One region of the Rummeliibacillus sp. BSL5 genome, then DNA from elsewhere that is predicted to be linked to it. Evidence: riboswitches for the same ligand, from Rfam matches in the RefSeq annotation. Region 1 holds a riboswitch; each other region holds the start of a gene.

Region 1 (4,216 bases):
TTGAGAAAAAATGGCGTGCTTCTATGCCGATTATCTACAATTTTTACGGTGAAGCTAGCTGGCTTGTACCAGTATTAGATTCCAATGGCTTCCTGCAAAATTACTCGATTGTGTCTGCAGCAAGGCCTGAACTTTCAGTATCTGCAGCAACTCCAAATGAAGCATTAAGGCAATATAAAACAATTATCTCCCGAATTGGCAACAGTTCGTTAAAAGGAACATCTGCAGCAGAAGAAAAAGAAGCTCAAGGAAAAGTAGTCCGCGTTTATAAAGAAAAGAATGGGGATTTCACTACTGTTTCCTTCTTGCTAGATAATAAAGAAAATTATATTGTGAGTTCAGAAGTGGCTCCTCTCGCCGTCTATCTGAAAGAAGGTGACACTGTAAAGCTGAAATATGTGAATTCAAGCGAAGTCTTTTTACCAGTAAAAGAAATGGTTATAGAGGGAATCGAAGAAAAATAATTAAAAAAGCTCTATAAGGTAGACGAAAGCCAAAAACCTTATAGAGCTTTTTTCTATTTCCAAGTAAATCCTTTGGTTGCAAGAAAGTCTTTGATAAATGGACGACGCTGTTCAACTAAGAAATCAGCCATTTGTTTTGTCCAATTCGACATTTTTTGATTCGATGAACGATGTTGGTAGTATTCTTCTAATGTCGCATCATATTCATCAAGTAATGTATCGTATTTTTCTTCATCATAGCTATTTTCATGCAGCACGGCATCCAGTGGAAGTCTTGGTTTTGTTTCATTTCTTTTCGTCGGTTTTCCGATTGTCATGGCGAACATAGGGAAAACGTGTTCAGGCAGATTGAATAATTCGCTGATCTCAGCTGGGTTATTACGCGCACCGCCAATATAACAAATACCGTATCCTTCTGATTCAGCAGCAATAACAAAGTTTTGTGCAAATAGCGCTACGTCGGCTACGCCTGCAAGAAGGTTTTCAGCAGAATCAGCCACAATTTCTACACCTTGCTTTTTGCCGGCAGCCTCCAAACGCTTGAAGTCAACGCAGAATAAGAAAGAAGCACCTGCTGTTTTGAATTGGAACTCATTGTTAGAGAGCTCGCCTAATTTTTTCTTTTTGTCAGCATCAGTTACCCAGATGACACTGTATGCTTGGATGAAATGTGAGGTAGCAGCCATTTGTGCTGTTTCAATTAAATCTCGTACAACCTCTTTTGGTATCTCTTCACCTGTATATTTTCGAACAGATGAATGGCTACGCAATAAATCTTTAACCATCTGTAGAACAACTCCTATTTTGTGGATTTCTTTAATTAACTATAGGAGAAATTGTAGGAAATGACTAGCGAAACGAATCCGCTTGTATGTAATATTTAGAAATATCAAAAAATAGTATTGACTTTTTAAAATGCAATACCTATACTTACAACAACAAGATGGAACAGAATAAATTACCTTTATCAAGAGTGGCGGAGGGAAAGGCCCTGCGATGCCCGGCAACCAGTAAGTTATCTTACATGGTGCTAATTCCTACAGATTCTTTATTGCGGATCTGACAGATAAGGGGAGGAAAATGCTAATGACCCTCTTCTTATGTGAAGAAGGGTTTTTCTTTTGGAAAATCCTTGCCACATGCCTCAGATTTCCATCTCAAACTATATTAGGGGGAATTAGAATGACAGAATTTCGTAAAGAGACTTTAGCAGTACGTGGAGGCCAAACGCCTGATCCTACAACTGGTGCAATTGCAGTGCCGGTATACCGAACTACAGCCTATAGGTTTAATGATACAGAGCATGCAAGGAAATTATTCGCCTTGGAAGAGCCAGGTAACATTTATTCTCGAATCATGAATCCTACTGTTGATGTCTTTGAAAAACGAGTAGCCCTGCTTGAAGGTGGAACAGCAGCGGTTGCTTTATCATCAGGCATGGCGGCCATTTCATTTTCTATTTTAAATATAGCGCGTGCTGGTGATCATATAGTTTCAGCTGCGAGTGTATATGGAGGAACGTACAATTTATTTGCCAATACTTTGCCACGATACGGAATCAATACTACATTTGTAGATGAACGGAAGCTTGAAGATTTTGAAGGTGCAATCCAAAAAAATACAAAAGCGATTTATGTTGAAACGATTGGTAATCCTAGTCTTTCAGTAGCAGATATCGAAAGTATTGCGGATGTTGCCCATCGACACGAAATCCCTCTAATCATCGACAATACATTTGCATCACCGATTGGATGCAATCCTATCGAATATGGTGCTGATATTGTGATTCACTCTGCGACTAAGTGGATTGGCGGGCACGGTACGACAATCGGTGGTGTTGTGGTGGATGCAGGCAAGTTTGATTGGACACGAGGTAAATTCCCTGACTATACAGAAAGAGATGAATCCTATCATGGCATCCGATATGGCATTGATGTGAGTAATGCAGCTTTCACTACACGCCTGCGCGTACAATTGCTGCGCGACTTTGGGCCAACGCTTAGCCCAGATGCTGCCTTCCAGTTATTACAGGGTCTTGAAACACTGCATCTTCGTGTGCCTTATCATAATGAAAATGCTAGAAAGGTAGCTGAATACTTACGTCAGCATCCTCAGGTGGAATGGGTAGGATACAACGGCTTCTCTGATAGCGAATTCGCTCCTCTTGCCAAAAAATATCTAAAGAATGGTTATGGCTCTGTTCTTACATTTGGAATTAAAGGGGGCAGAGATGCTGGACGCGAATTTATCGACAATGTCGAATTGTTCTGCCACGTGGCAAATGTAGGAGATGCCCGCTCATTGATTATTCATCCAGCCTCTACTACTCATCAACAATTAAACAGTGAAGAGTTGAAAAAATCAGGCGTGCCAGAGGAATTAATTCGCTTATCTATTGGGTTAGAAGCAATCGATGATATCATCTCTGCACTAGAAGAAGCATTCACAAAGGTAAGCCCAAAAGTTGCAGCAAAATAATTTGTTAATGAGTTTCACTTCGCCTCAGGGAAATAGCAGCATTTCCTAAGATTTTTAAATAAATAAAGAAAAGAGTGATGGATTGTCTTGTCACTCTTTTCATTTTGAATTGAATGAACACACTGTAAATACATATGTCTTTTATGGGAGGAATTATCTTGTAAACATACTCTGTGTAAGCTAAAATCATCAGTATGTAGATTAATTGATTAAGAGAATGGAGGCGGTTTTTTGAAAAAGGTAAAGGTTGCTATATTAGGTTTCGGTACAGTTGGCCAGGGGGTCTATCGCATATTAACAGAAAAGCGCAGTCAATTGAAACGGATGCTAGGTGTCGACCTAGAAGTAGCAAAAATCCTCGTAAGCAATCCGAATAAGCCACGTCCTCACGCTGCTAAAGAGTTGCTGACAAATCAAATAGAGGAAATCCTGGATATTCCGAATCTTGATGTTGTTTTCGAAGCAATTGTAGGAGAGGAACCTGCATATCAATACCTTGACCGCCTTATTGAAAAGGGATGCAACGTTATCACCGCTAATAAAGTGATGTTTTCTAAGCATGGTAAATCACTTCAGGAAAAAGCAGCGAAACAGGGAGTGCAGGTAGGTTTTGATGCAACAGTTGCAGGCGGCGTTCCTGTTATAAAAACGATGCAAAATCTGCTTCGTGTCAATGAGGTCCAGCGCATTCAAGGTATATTAAATGGAACATCCAATTACATATTGACCCAAATGCGTGCCAGAGGAATGGCATTTGAGGAAGCTTTAGAAGATGCACAGAAATTAGGCTACGCTGAAGCAGATCCTTATAACGATATATCAGGCCAAGATGCTTTTCGAAAACTAATGATCCTCAGTGAACTAGCATTTAAAGAGCAGCCAGATTGGAAGGATGTAAAAGTACAAGGTATTAATGAAATCACATCCCAACAAGTAAAAGAAGCAACTGAAAAAGGCATGCGCTACCGACATATTGCACTAGTCCAAAAAAATTATAAAACAGGCGAGGTGCATGCGACAGTTAGACCTGAGCTCATAGATCAGAGTCACCCTCTCTATTCAATTGAGGAAGTAAACAACGCTGTTGCCATTGAGGCGGATCTGCTAGGCACCGTAACACTTGTAGGGCCAGGAGCGGGAATGCTTCCGACTGCGAGCGTGATGGTGGAAGATTATGGAGATATGCTAACAAAGACTAAAACTGCTATTTCAATTTAACTCAATTAAAAGATATTTATCATAATATTGGTTTAAAAAGAAAGGATAGATGAACA
Region 2 (4,216 bases), 2.0 Mb from region 1:
TTTTGTTAATTTACTGATTGGAGGCAATACGCCAAACGCATCAGCTGTTAAGAAAATAATTGTTTTAGGGTGACCACCTACAGATGGACTTGCAATATTTTCGATATTTTGGATTGGGTATGCAGCACGTGTATTTTGAGTTAATGTAGTATCATCATAGTCAGGTATACGTGTTTCTGGATCAATCGTTACATTCTCAAGCACTGTGCCAAATTTGATAGCATTATAGATTTCAGGTTCTTTTTCAGCAGAAAGGTTGACTGTTTTCGCATAGCAGCCTCCTTCAATATTGAATACTCCATTGTCTGACCAGCCGTGCTCATCATCACCAATTAATTTGCGATTGCTGTCAGCAGATAAAGTCGTTTTACCTGTACCGGATAGGCCGAAGAATAATGCTACATCGCCTGATTCACCAACATTTGCAGAGCAGTGCATAGACAGAATACCTTGTTGTGGTAATAGGTAATTCATAATGCCGAAGATTGATTTTTTCATTTCGCCAGCATATTCTGTGCCGCCGATTAAAATAATGCGTTTTTCTAGAGATACGAGAATGAATGTTTCAGAAGATGTTCCGTCTACTGCTGGATCAGCTTTAAAGGTAGGAGCAGAAACAATAGTGAAATCTGCTTCATGTTCTTCTAATTCTTCAGCTGTAGGGCGGATGAATAATTGATGTGCAAATAAATTATGCCATGCGAATTCGTTCACAACACGAATGCCAAGACGGGATGAAGGGTCAGCACCCGCAAATCCTTTGAAAACAAAAATTTCTTCTTTTTCTTTTAAATAGTCTACTACTTTCGTATATAATGAATCGAAAACTTCTGAAGAAATAGGTTGATTGATTTTGCCCCAATCAATTTTGTCTTTAGAGGATTCTTCTTCTACCATAAATTTATCTTTAGGAGAACGTCCTGTATATTTGCCAGTTACTGCGCGAACAGCACCATCTACCGTTAAGATTGCTTCTCCACGTGAAGTTGCTTTTTCCACTAATTGTGGAACTGAAAGCTGTTCTAAAATATTGCGCCCTTGTAATAAATCATTCAGTTCATTCGCAATTTCTACTGAATTCATCTGTGTACGTACCATCCTTTTTATATTATTACCCTTGCTAAGTGGGTGAGTATTAATCATTTCGAGAATTAGTATAACACATTAAGCGTATTAGTCTATACTAATAACTCGTTATTTTTTAAAAGTTTTCTATATAAATTAATTCATTAATTTACTTTACGAAAACGCTTAACTACATCACACAACAAAATTCATCAAAAATCAACTTTTTTCTTTATTTTTCATCGAAAATTTGACTTTCTTGTTCAATTCGCTTACTATATGCTATAGAACGGATACTCTTATCCCGAGCTGGTGGAGGGTCAGGCCCTAAGAAACCCGGCAACCTGCATTTTATCAAGTGTTAAATGTGCTGGTGCTAATCTGATGCAAGGAATATTCCTTGAACGATAAGAGTGAAAGGTGCTTACGAAACATATCCTTTCCTCATTGTGCGAATGAGCGAAAGGTTTTTTTGTGTAAAAATTGAGGCAAATTGATTTTGTTTCATATTAATATATAGCATGTATGTAAGGGCACTTTCTATATCCTCGTGTTTAAAAAGCAGCTAAAGCTTGGCGTTTAATCCATTTAAACGGACATGGGTAATGAGTACCGTATCACTTTCGAGAGGATCTCGTTGATTTAGGAGGAAACCAACCAAATGACTAACAGAAGATTATTTACTTCAGAAAGCGTAACAGAAGGACATCCAGATAAAATTTGTGACCAAATTTCGGATGCCATTTTAGATGCCATTATTGCAAAAGACCCGAATGCGCGAGTTGCATGTGAAACAACTGTCACAACAGGCCTTGTCCTTGTTGCAGGAGAAGTGACGACTTCAACATACGTTGACATCAAAGGAATTGTAAGAGATACAGTAGCTGAAATTGGTTACACACGCGGTAAATACGGTTTCGATGCAGAAAACCTAGCAGTACTTGTAGCAATTGGCGAACAATCACCTGATATTGCACAAGGTGTAGACCAAGCACTGGAAGCTCGTGAAGGAAAAATGTCAGATGCAGATATCGAAGCAATTGGTGCAGGGGACCAAGGGTTGATGTTCGGCTATGCTTGCAATGAAACACCTGAGTTAATGCCGCTTCCAATCAGCTTAGCGCACAAATTGGCACGTCGTTTAACAGAGGTTCGCAAGACTGGTCAACTTGCATACTTGCGTCCGGATGGAAAAACACAAGTAACAATTGAGTATGATGAAAACAACCATCCAGTGCGTGTGGATACAATTGTTATCTCAACTCAACATGATGAAGATGTAACCTTAGAACAAATTCAACAAGATCTTAAATCAACAGTAATCAATAATGTAGTGCCAGCTGAATTACTGGATGAAAACACAAAATACTTCATTAACCCAACAGGCCGCTTTGTAATTGGTGGACCAAAAGGGGATGCAGGTCTTACAGGTCGCAAAATCATCGTCGACACATACGGTGGGTATGCGCGTCATGGCGGCGGTGCATTCTCAGGGAAAGATGCAACAAAAGTGGACCGATCTGGAGCATATGCAGCACGTTATGTAGCTAAAAATATTGTAGCTGCAGGCTTAGCAGAGCGCGCAGAAGTTCAATTAGCATATGCGATCGGTGTAGCTCAGCCAGTTTCTATCTCTGTAGACACATTTGGTACAGGAAAGGTCACAGAAAGCGAATTAGTAGAAGCCGTGCGTGAGACATTTGATTTGCGTCCTGCAGGCATTATTAAAATGCTTGATCTTCGCCGTCCAATCTATAAACAAACAGCGGCTTATGGGCACTTCGGTCGTGTTGATTTAAATGTACCTTGGGAAAATACAGATAAAGCTGAAGAATTGAAAGCTAAGTTTAAATAAATTGAATTCATACTATGGAGGTTTTTCCTCCATGAAGCGATAAGCTGATTCTTATGAGAACCCTGTCACATTTGTGATAGGGTTTTTTGTTTTTATTCTCCATTATTCTTAATAGGGTGTGAACAAACCATTCTTTAAAAATAAAATGAAGACAAAATAAAAACCGTGCACACAGAGATGAATATAATTTCGGTTCATAACCTTTTCTCTCTTTGAATAAGTTAATAAGAAGTTCAAGGAGGAGAGATGGTTGAAAACAAATGAATTCTTTTTTCTCACATGGGCTGCTTTTTTAACCGGCTTTGGTTTTGTCTTAGTTGCGATTTGGAATACAGATTGGCAACTTGTTGAGCGAGGATTCTATACTATTTTGTTGGGGTGGATTACTTTTTCTGCTTTTTCACTTGTAAAGACAATTCGCGATCGGCACGACGGAATTAAAGTAACAAAAGAATATTTGCTCCTTTGTTATTTATCAACGATTGCTTCATTTGGAATAGGGATGATAAGTGTTTGGAATACAGAATGGGAGCTTGTCGAAAAGGGATACTATTGGTTAGGGATCATATTTGTCTTATACACCTCTTTCGCGCTATCAAAGGAAATTCGTGACAGACAATATGGTAAGTCACTCAAAGGCAACATCAATGGAGAGGAACAAGAAGAATAAAAGTAAAGAGATGGCCTCCCTTTTGAGAGAAGCCATCTTTTTATTATCTTTCTGAATTTTGTTGGACAGATTTATAGAATTGGCCCTTTTCATGATATTCGTTGATAATGCGGACCATGTCTTTTTTATCTTCATCAGTTAATTCCCGTACAACTTTAGCTGGTCGTCCGAAAGCCATCGTATTCGGAGGTATTACTTTGCCTTGTGTCACAAGGCTTCCTGCCCCGATGAATGCTCCCTCGCCAATTTCTGCGCCGTCTAAAACAATGGATGCCATACCTATAAGCGCACCTTTTTTTACATGACAGCTATGTAGTGTCACTTGATGGCCAATTGTTACCTCATCTTCAAGGACAAGCGGTCGGCCGGGACTTTGGTGTAAACAGCACAAATCTTGTACATTCACTTTACTTCCAATAATAGTAGGGGATACATCACCTCTAATCACTGTGTTATAAAATACAGATGAGTGTGGTCCAATTGTCACATCGCCAGTGATAACGACATGATCTCCTATGAAAACAGAAGGATCGATATTAGGTTTTTTGTCGTGATAAGAGTAAATCATCGAAAATTCGCCTCATTTCAAGCTATGATGTTATTAATATCGTAACAAATGGTAGATT
Region 3 (4,216 bases), on a different contig from region 1:
GTCATCACAAGGTAAAATAGAAAAGATGTTGGCGCCTTTGATGCCATTCATCTTTTTTGTTTGGATGCGTTTGATAATCTGTAACTCTTCTAAACGTTTGAGCGTGCGGAACACAGTTCTTACAGAAATGCCTAAAGCACTTGAAATTGTTTGTGCCTTTAAGTGGCAGGCACCTGGATAATCCAATGCATGCGAAGCCATTTTATAGAGAACGGCCTTATCGGATGGGGTCAAATTGTAGTAATGCTTGCGGATGTGTTGTTCCACTTGCTCGTCCATTTCTTGTACAGTTGTAAAAGATGTATAAGGTGCTAAATATTCAAAACGTGCCATGTTTTTTCCTTCTTTCTGCTTTTATAAAGTAAATAGAAGAAAGTAGGGAAAAGGGGACATAAAATAAAAAATATTTTTGTTTACAATATAAAGAAGAATGTACAACAATTTGTTGTACATTCCTCAATTTAATGTGTGAGATGCGAATTTATTTTACATAAGATGATAATCTGAATGGGATGAGATGGTATTTGAATGAATGGGTTGACATTGTTTATACATTTTTTTAAATGTTTTGTGCAAGAGCGTTATCACGACCACGTATTTTATTAGATACTGCTTTAATTCTTACAAAATCATTTACTACGTATTGAATGCGATTAGATAATGCTTCTCCAGTAGTAACTATTTTTGTTTTCGCTAGAGCATCTTGTTTGTCGTGCTGTTTACCGCTCTTTTGTTATTGTGTATCTCACACATTAGTATTCTATGAAGTAAACGGTTTTCGATCTGTACTCATGTCCGTGATTCTTAAAATAATTTGAAGGATTGGTTTACCAATGGTACAGAAAAAAACTCGCCGATTGTGGCGAGTTTTTTTATTCAAGCATGTTATTCAATTGTATGTTTCATGGCATTATACATATTGGCTACATGCTCATCTGACTTATCTCGTGGCATGCGGAGCCGTTCAACGGAAGAGCCGTACCCGATTTCTTGTTTGCCTTCTCGTAAGCCCTTGAAAATGCCATCTGCGAATTCATCTAATGGCTCACCATTTGTATGCAGTCCGGCACCGCCTAGATCTGTGTTGACTGCTGGAGGGGCAACTTCAATCACTTCTATACCTGTTTCGGCAAGCTGGTGACGCAAGCTCATCGTAAAGGAGTGGAATGCTGCCTTCGTAGCTGAATAGATTGGCGCGATGACCATCGGGGTAAAAGCTAACCCAGATGTAATGTTGATAAAAGTAGCTTCTTCTTTTTTAGCGAAATAGGGTACAAAAAGCATGGTCATATGGAATGGCGCTTCAATGTTGGTGGTGATTTCTTGATTGAAATAAGCCCAATCGTTCTTTGCATCTGCCTTTAATATGTTAAAGCGTTGTTGCATTCCTGCGTTGTTCACTAACACATTCACTTCGGGATAGTTTTCTGTTACCCATTCGAATAGGGAAATGCGCTCAGATTCCATGCTTACATCGCTTTGATGAATGATCAGCTCTGGGAACTTTTCTTTTGCCTGCTGAAGAACATTTTCTCTCCGTCCTGTAACGATGACTTTGTTTCCTGCTTTTAAAAATCGTTCTGCAAAAGCTAAGCCAATTCCAGAACTTCCGCCTGTGATAAGGATTGTATTTCCTGAAAGTTTCAATGTAATTCCTCTTTTCTAATAGCATGTGATTCTGATAAAAATACAGTATGCTGTACTGACAATTTTTCAGTAGCCCATGGTAGTATATCCTAATACTACCCACTTACTATAGGGATTAACATCGTTCAAAGGCTAAGAAAATTTAATAAACCTCCTTTTCTTATTAACTTAGTAAGAATTAATGGCATAATCTATTGACAATGGTTCATATTATGGGTAATATTCATTTTAAGTTGAAATTTCAAAAATCAAATAATTCGATCTATCCAGAGAGGTGGAGGGACATGGCCCTTTGAAACCTCAGCAACAGGTTCTACTAATGTAGTAGAATACTGTGCTAATTCCATCAGGCATATAGCTTGGAAGATAGGAGAAGACAAACTTGTTTTGTTAAAAGTCTCTTTCCCTATCTCGGGAGGAGACTTTTTTATTTGTATAAATAGCAGGGGGAAAAGGAGTGGAGAAATGAAGTACGGATTTTGGTTGCCTATTTTTGGTGGTTGGTTAAGAAATGTAGAGGAAGAAAATATGCCACCCACGTATGAGTATGCGAAAACAATCATTCAATCAGCAGAAAAATGGGGATATGATACAACATTAATCGCAGAACTATATTTAAATGATATTAAAGGCACTGACCAAGATTCGTTAGAGGCATGGTCTACGGCGGCAGCTTTGGCAGCAGTAACAGAAAAAATTGAGATCATGGCAGCCGTTCGCCCCGTATTTCATAATCCTGCTGTAACTGCAAAAATGGCGGCAACTATTGATCATATTAGCAAGGGACGTTTCACATTAAATGTAGTTTCGGGCTGGTGGGCAGAAGAGGCGAAACAATATGGCGGCGATTTTACCGAACATGACGAGCGCTATGATAGAACGGCCGAGTTTATTGAAATATTGAAAGGCTTATGGTCGGAAGATACATTTTCTTATCAGGGGAAGTTTTATCAAATAGAGCAAGCAAAGCTTTCGCCTAAACCAGTGCAATGTCCTCATCCAATTTTATATGCTGGCGGGGAAAGTGAAAAAGGTAAACAAATCATTTCATCGCTATGTGATGCCTATGTCATTCATGGTCATACAGTAGGGGAAGCGAAGGCTAAGATTTCTGATATGAAGTCGCGTAGAAAAGAAGCTGGTCGTGAGCCCTTTAAAACCATTTGAATGGCAGCCTATGTGATTTGCCGTGATACGGAAGAAGAAGCGCAAGAAGAATTAAAGCGAATTACAACGGTGAACAATCTAAGTGGATATGTAGGCTTTAAAGACTTTACATCTAAGTCAGAGCTTGAACATCAAATTCAGTTACAGGATTATTCAGTATCTAATCGCGGAATCCGACCAAATTTAGTTGGCACACCTGAGCACATTGCGAATCAAATCATAGCCTTTGAGGAAGCAGGAGTTAATTTGCTACTATTACAATGTTCTCCACAGCTAGAGGAACTGGAGCGCTTTTCGAAACAGGTTATGCCGAAAGTGGAAGAATTAAGGTCCACAATCATAGAAAACAAAAGCAGGGGGCAGGAATATCATGTCTAAAATATACGTAATTCATGAGAATAGTGAATGGACAGAACATCTATTTAAAAGATTAGAAGAGTTAGAACTTCCTTATGAAGATTGGAATCTTGTAAAAGGGACAGTTGATCTTACATCTGTTCCACCTGAAGGGATTTTTTACAATCGCATGAGTGCTTCATCTCATACACGAGGCAACCGATTTGCTCCAGAGTTAACAAGTGCTGTTCTCTCTTGGTTGGAGCACCATGGCAGAGTAGTGATCAATGGAAGCCGTGCCCTTCAGCTAGAGGTAAGTAAGGTCTTACAGTACTTAGAACTAGAGAAGTACGGCATCAAAACACCGAAAACAATTGCTGCAGTAGGAAGAGAAGAAATTCTGAAAGCAGCAGAGGCATTTGGCTCAAAGAAATTTATAACAAAGCATAACCGAGCTGGAAAAGGGCTTGGGGTACAACTTTTTACGTCTGTAGAGGCCCTGCAAAACTATATTGATAGTGATAGCTTTGAGGAACCAGTCGATGGAATTACATTGCTGCAGGAATATATCGAGTCTCCTGAGTCTATTATTACACGTAGTGAATTTATTGGTGGAAAGTATTTTTATGCTGTTCGGGTGGATACTTCTGAAGGCTTTGAATTATGTCCTGCCGATGCATGTGCAATTGATGATCTTTTCTGCCCTGTTGGAGAAGAAAGCGCCAAACCTGCAAAATTCCAGATTAGAGAAGGCTTTGAACATCCTATTTTTGAGAAATATGAACGTCTGCTAGCAGCCAATGATATAAAAATCGCAGGTATAGAGTTTATCCAAGATAAAGAAGGTCATATTTACACATATGATATTAATACAAATACCAATTACAACAGTGAAGCGGAAGCCAACAGAGGTATTTATGGAATGCTTGAAATAGCTAAGTATTTAGGTGGAGAGCTTAAAAAATTGGAAGTGACTGTATAGGCTAGCGAGTTAATCTTGGATCCGTATGATCAAATCAATTGGACAATAAAAAACGGCTGAGGCCGTTTTTTTTTCCTAGTCGCT
Region 4 (4,216 bases), on a different contig from region 1:
CTTACACCTTTTTGTTTTATTTAGAGACCGGTACAACTGACCCTTTCCATTCTTTCGTAATGAAGTCTTGGATTTCTTTTGAATGCAGGGCATCTACTAGTTTTTTCACTGCTTTGTTGTCTTTATTTTTCTTCTTCACTGCTACTACGTTTACATATGGTGAATCAGAGCTTTCAATAGCAATAGCGTCTTTTGTTGGGACTAAACCAGCATCAATGGCGAAATTAGAGTTGATGACAACTGCATCGCCTTCCCCGTTTTTGTACATTTGCACTAGCATTTCAGGTGCAGTGCCGCCATCGATTTTTAAGTGTTTCGGATTTTCATCAATATCTTTAATGACTGCTTTAGTAGGATCTACACCTTTTTTAAGCGTAATCAACTTGTTTGCTTGAAGCAATTGAAGTGTACGACCTTGGTCAGTCACAGAGTTGGAGATTAGAATAGTCGCTCCATCTGGCAACTTATCAAGTGATTTATATTTTTGTGAATAGACGCCGATTGGTTCGATGTGAATTTTGCCGGCAATCGCAAAATCATAGTTATTATCTTTCATTTGCTCTTCAAGATACGGAATGTGTTGGAAGTAGTTGGCATCAAGATCACCATTATCTAAATCTTTGTTTGGCAACACATAATCTTGATATTTTTCAATCTTCAAATCAATGCCTTCTTTTTTAAGAATTGGCTTCGCTTTTTCCAAAATGATGGCATGAGGCGTATTAGATGCACCCACTACCAATTCTTTGTCTGATGCTGCTTTGTCTTTGTTTCCGCATGCTGCTAGGCTAAGTGCCAACGATGCGGTAAGAATTCCTGCTACAAGTTTCTTCATTTTTCATAACTCCCTTTCGTTTTATGTGAACGTCTGAACGGTTCAACCAAATTATCGTTTATCAAGCCTTGCTGTAATAAAGTCACCCACTATTTGGATAACAAACACGATGACTAATATAAACACAGTGGCAACGAATACGACGTCGGTACGGCTACGTTGGAATCCATCTAAAAAGGCTAAGTCGCCTAGGCCTCCTGCTCCAATGATGCCCGCCATTGCTGTATAGCCGACTAATGCTACAGCTGTCACTGTAATGCCAGAGATTAAAGCTGGCCATGATTCTGGGATTAAGACTTTCCAAATCAATGTGCTTGTTTTAGCGCCCATAGATCTGACTGCCTCGATCACCCCTTTATCAATCTCCCGGAAAGAAATCAATACTAGTCTCGCGTAGAAAGGTGCAGCACCGATAATTAATGCCGGCAATGCTGCGTTCGCTCCTCGAATCGTTCCCAATAGCATGTTAGTAAATGGGATAAGGAGGATGACCAGGATAATAAATGGAATAGAGCGGAAAATATTCACGACTGATCCGGTCAGCCAATTGACTAGTTTATTTGCCCATAATTGATTGGGACTGCTCAAAAATAGGATAATTCCTAATAAAAGTCCAATGACAAAGGTGAACACAGTTGAGACTACTGTCATATAAATAGTTTCCTGTGTTGCTTCCCACATTGCTAGCCAATCCACATTTGGAAATAACTTAGTTAGCATGTTGGATCACCTCCGATTTAACGTCTTCCCCATCTAAGTATTTAATGGCTTTATTTATATTTTCTTCATTGCCTGCAATGCGAACGATCAGTGTGCCATATGGACCGCTTTTGGTAGCGGAAATATTTCCGTGCACAATATTTACATCCACATCGAATGTGCGAATCAGATGTGAAATCACTGGCTGCTCAGCTTTCTTGCCGACAAATGTCAGCTGAATTAATTGGCTGTTTGGATCATCCAGCATTTGTGAAATCGATTCTTTATGTTCTGCCGATTCTGTTACCTGAGAAACGAATTTTTTTGTGATGTCTGCTTTTGGCGATTGGAACACTTCTAGAACATTACCTTGCTCTACGATTTGTCCAGCCTCCATCACGGCCACTCGATGACAGATTTTGCGGATAACATGCATTTCGTGTGTAATAAGCACAACTGTAATGCCCAGCTTTTCATTAATGTCTAAAAGCAAATCTAGGATCGCATCTGTTGTTTCCGGATCAAGCGCTGAGGTTGCTTCGTCACAAAGCAACACTTCTGGATTATTGGCTAATGCCCTTGCAATACCTACGCGCTGTTTTTGCCCACCTGACAATTGGGATGGATAGGCTTTCTCTCTTCCCTTTAAGCCAACCATTTCAACTAATTCGCTTACTCGCTTTTGGCGTGCCTCTTTTCCAACGCCCGCTATTTCAAGAGGGAAGGCGATATTTTCTTCCACAGTCCGCGACCATAGCAGGTTGAAATGCTGGAATATCATGCTGATCTTCTGTCTTGCCTGTCTCAGCTCTTTTCCCTTAATGGTGGATATATCGTACCCGCTCACTTGTACGGTGCCTGAAGTCGGTTTTTCCAACCCGTTTAACAAACGAATCATTGTACTCTTACCAGCACCGCTGTAACCGATAATTCCAAATATTTCACCTTTTCTGATCGTCAAATTGGCATCTTGGACAGCTGTAAGGGATCCACTTGCTGTTTTATATTTTTTTAGTACATTCTTTAAGAGAATCATAGCCAAACCCCTTTCATCAAAAAAAATAAGGCCTTTCTGTTAAAGATAAACAGAAAGGCCTTACGTATTGTATTTATACGAAAACCGTTCTCTCATCTTCCAAAGTTTACACTTTGTGTGAATTGGCACCATATCACAAACTGTGACGGTTGCCGGGCTTCATAGGGCACTTCCCTCCACCTCTCTTAATAAGAGCAACGCAATATTTAATTAGGTTATGCTAGTTACTTTACCATGCTGAATTTTGTTCGTCAATCCTTTTTTTGAAACTTTTCAAACAAATATGACACAGACTGAAAAGCGTATATTTTGTCATGCACTTCACCATCTTCAGCGATTAACAGGCAAGGAACACTTTCCACCTGATATTCATATGCCAGTTCTTCAGCATAATTCAAATTGATTTTGCCCATTGGGATTTGTGGGAATGTCTGCTGGATGACCTCCATCATTTTAGAGGCAACCATGCATGTACCACACATGGGCGTATAGAGATAAAAAGCGCACAATTGGCCGCTTTTTTTCGTGTTTTCCCATTCTTCAATTGACCATTCTTGCATCGATTGGATCATCCCTATTCTATAAAATAAGCAGGGTCAATTTCGAAATCTGCTGCTAACAAGACCCTTGCCAAATATTTTCTTGGAGTCGTTTCTACCTGTCTATATAAGGAGAGTGTACGCAAATGATATGCCTCTGGATACTCTTTTTTCATCAGTGCCCGCAAGCGGTCGCCTGAGTAATCTTCATCGAATAATGTGTATAAATCATATTGTTCGTAAGGGGTTAGCAACTCTTCTAGCTTGCTTGCGCTAATCGTTCCATTGGTGCATATAATTGGAATGCTTTCTGTCAATAGAGGTGCTATTTGAAGCTTATCCTGCCTTCCCTCTACTATAAGCACTTTATCAGGCAATGCCCGCACCTCCTCATTGGATAGTCAGACGATATTCTCAGTTGATATAAAAAGCGCCAACACAGAATAGTGAGGCGCTTGAATAAGATTATTCTTCGATTAATTCGCCGTATTGTTCAGCAGATAATAGCGCATCGATTTGAGATGAATCTGAAGGTTCTACAACAACCATCCATGCTTTTTCATATGGTGATTCGTTAACGAATTCAGGGCTGTCTTCTAACTCTCCATTGATTTCAACTACTTTACCTGAGATTGGCGCGTATAATTCTGAAACTGTTTTAACAGATTCAACACTACCAAATGGTTCGTCTGCTACGATTTCGTCGCCTACTTCTGGAAGTTCTACGAATACGATATCGCCAAGTTCAGATTGTGCGAACTCTGTAATGCCGATGCGTACTTTACCGTCTTCTGTTTTCACCCATTCATGCTCTTCTGAATAACGCAAACTTGCTGGAATATTACTCATTTCTACCCCTCCAAATATGTATTTATATTCATATTAATTTTGACATAATCCTTATCTAAAAACAAGCAATTCTATAAGCTACTTCCATGTATTTTCAAAATCTTCTTCTTTAAAACCTAAGGTGATTTTTTGACCATCTGTAACGATAGGTCTCTTTAGAAGCATACCGTCTGACGCAAGCAATGCAAGCTGGTCTTCCTCGCTCATATCCTTTAGACGATCTTTCAGCTCAAGTTCACGATATTTCTTCCCAGAGGT

Evidence for each region. A riboswitch is a leader RNA that binds a small molecule or an ion and turns the genes downstream of it on or off. The one in region 1 is predicted to bind S-adenosylmethionine.
Region 2: it holds a riboswitch for S-adenosylmethionine, as region 1 does, so the genes downstream of both, metK (methionine adenosyltransferase) here and RCJ93_RS10205 (O-acetylhomoserine aminocarboxypropyltransferase/cysteine synthase family protein) in region 1, are expected to answer to the same signal.
Region 3: it holds a riboswitch for S-adenosylmethionine, as region 1 does, so the genes downstream of both, RCJ93_RS12390 (LLM class flavin-dependent oxidoreductase) here and RCJ93_RS10205 (O-acetylhomoserine aminocarboxypropyltransferase/cysteine synthase family protein) in region 1, are expected to answer to the same signal.
Region 4: it holds a riboswitch for S-adenosylmethionine, as region 1 does, so the genes downstream of both, RCJ93_RS11395 (methionine ABC transporter ATP-binding protein) here and RCJ93_RS10205 (O-acetylhomoserine aminocarboxypropyltransferase/cysteine synthase family protein) in region 1, are expected to answer to the same signal.

What each region holds. Positions count from the first base shown of each region.
Region 1 is NZ_JAVGCV010000001.1:2,058,577-2,062,792, reverse strand. Features, by position in the region: gene RCJ93_RS10215 (hypothetical protein) at 1-464, shown strand, start outside; gene nfsA (oxygen-insensitive NADPH nitroreductase) at 518-1,249, opposite strand; SAM riboswitch class I at 1,426-1,537, shown strand; gene RCJ93_RS10205 (O-acetylhomoserine aminocarboxypropyltransferase/cysteine synthase family protein) at 1,647-2,942, shown strand; gene RCJ93_RS10200 (homoserine dehydrogenase) at 3,174-4,160, shown strand.
Region 2 is NZ_JAVGCV010000001.1:18,119-22,334, forward strand. Features, by position in the region: gene pckA (phosphoenolpyruvate carboxykinase (ATP)) at 1-1,083, opposite strand, end outside; SAM riboswitch class I at 1,362-1,479, shown strand; gene metK (methionine adenosyltransferase) at 1,727-2,920, shown strand; gene RCJ93_RS00165 (YiaA/YiaB family protein) at 3,171-3,590, shown strand; gene RCJ93_RS00170 (gamma carbonic anhydrase) at 3,634-4,158, opposite strand.
Region 3 is NZ_JAVGCV010000003.1:150,155-154,370, reverse strand. Features, by position in the region: gene RCJ93_RS12400 (helix-turn-helix domain-containing protein) at 1-333, opposite strand, end outside; gene RCJ93_RS12395 (SDR family oxidoreductase) at 886-1,647, opposite strand; SAM riboswitch class I at 1,907-2,020, shown strand; partial or broken gene RCJ93_RS12390 (LLM class flavin-dependent oxidoreductase) at 2,113-3,192, shown strand; gene RCJ93_RS12385 (ATP-grasp domain-containing protein) at 3,185-4,132, shown strand.
Region 4 is NZ_JAVGCV010000002.1:178,716-182,931, reverse strand. Features, by position in the region: gene RCJ93_RS11405 (MetQ/NlpA family ABC transporter substrate-binding protein) at 17-835, opposite strand; gene RCJ93_RS11400 (methionine ABC transporter permease) at 887-1,555, opposite strand; gene RCJ93_RS11395 (methionine ABC transporter ATP-binding protein) at 1,545-2,570, opposite strand; SAM riboswitch class I at 2,660-2,765, opposite strand; gene RCJ93_RS11390 (thioredoxin family protein) at 2,822-3,130, opposite strand; gene RCJ93_RS11385 (hypothetical protein) at 3,145-3,486, opposite strand; gene gcvH (glycine cleavage system protein GcvH) at 3,575-3,958, opposite strand; gene RCJ93_RS11375 (arsenate reductase family protein) at 4,037-4,216, opposite strand, start outside.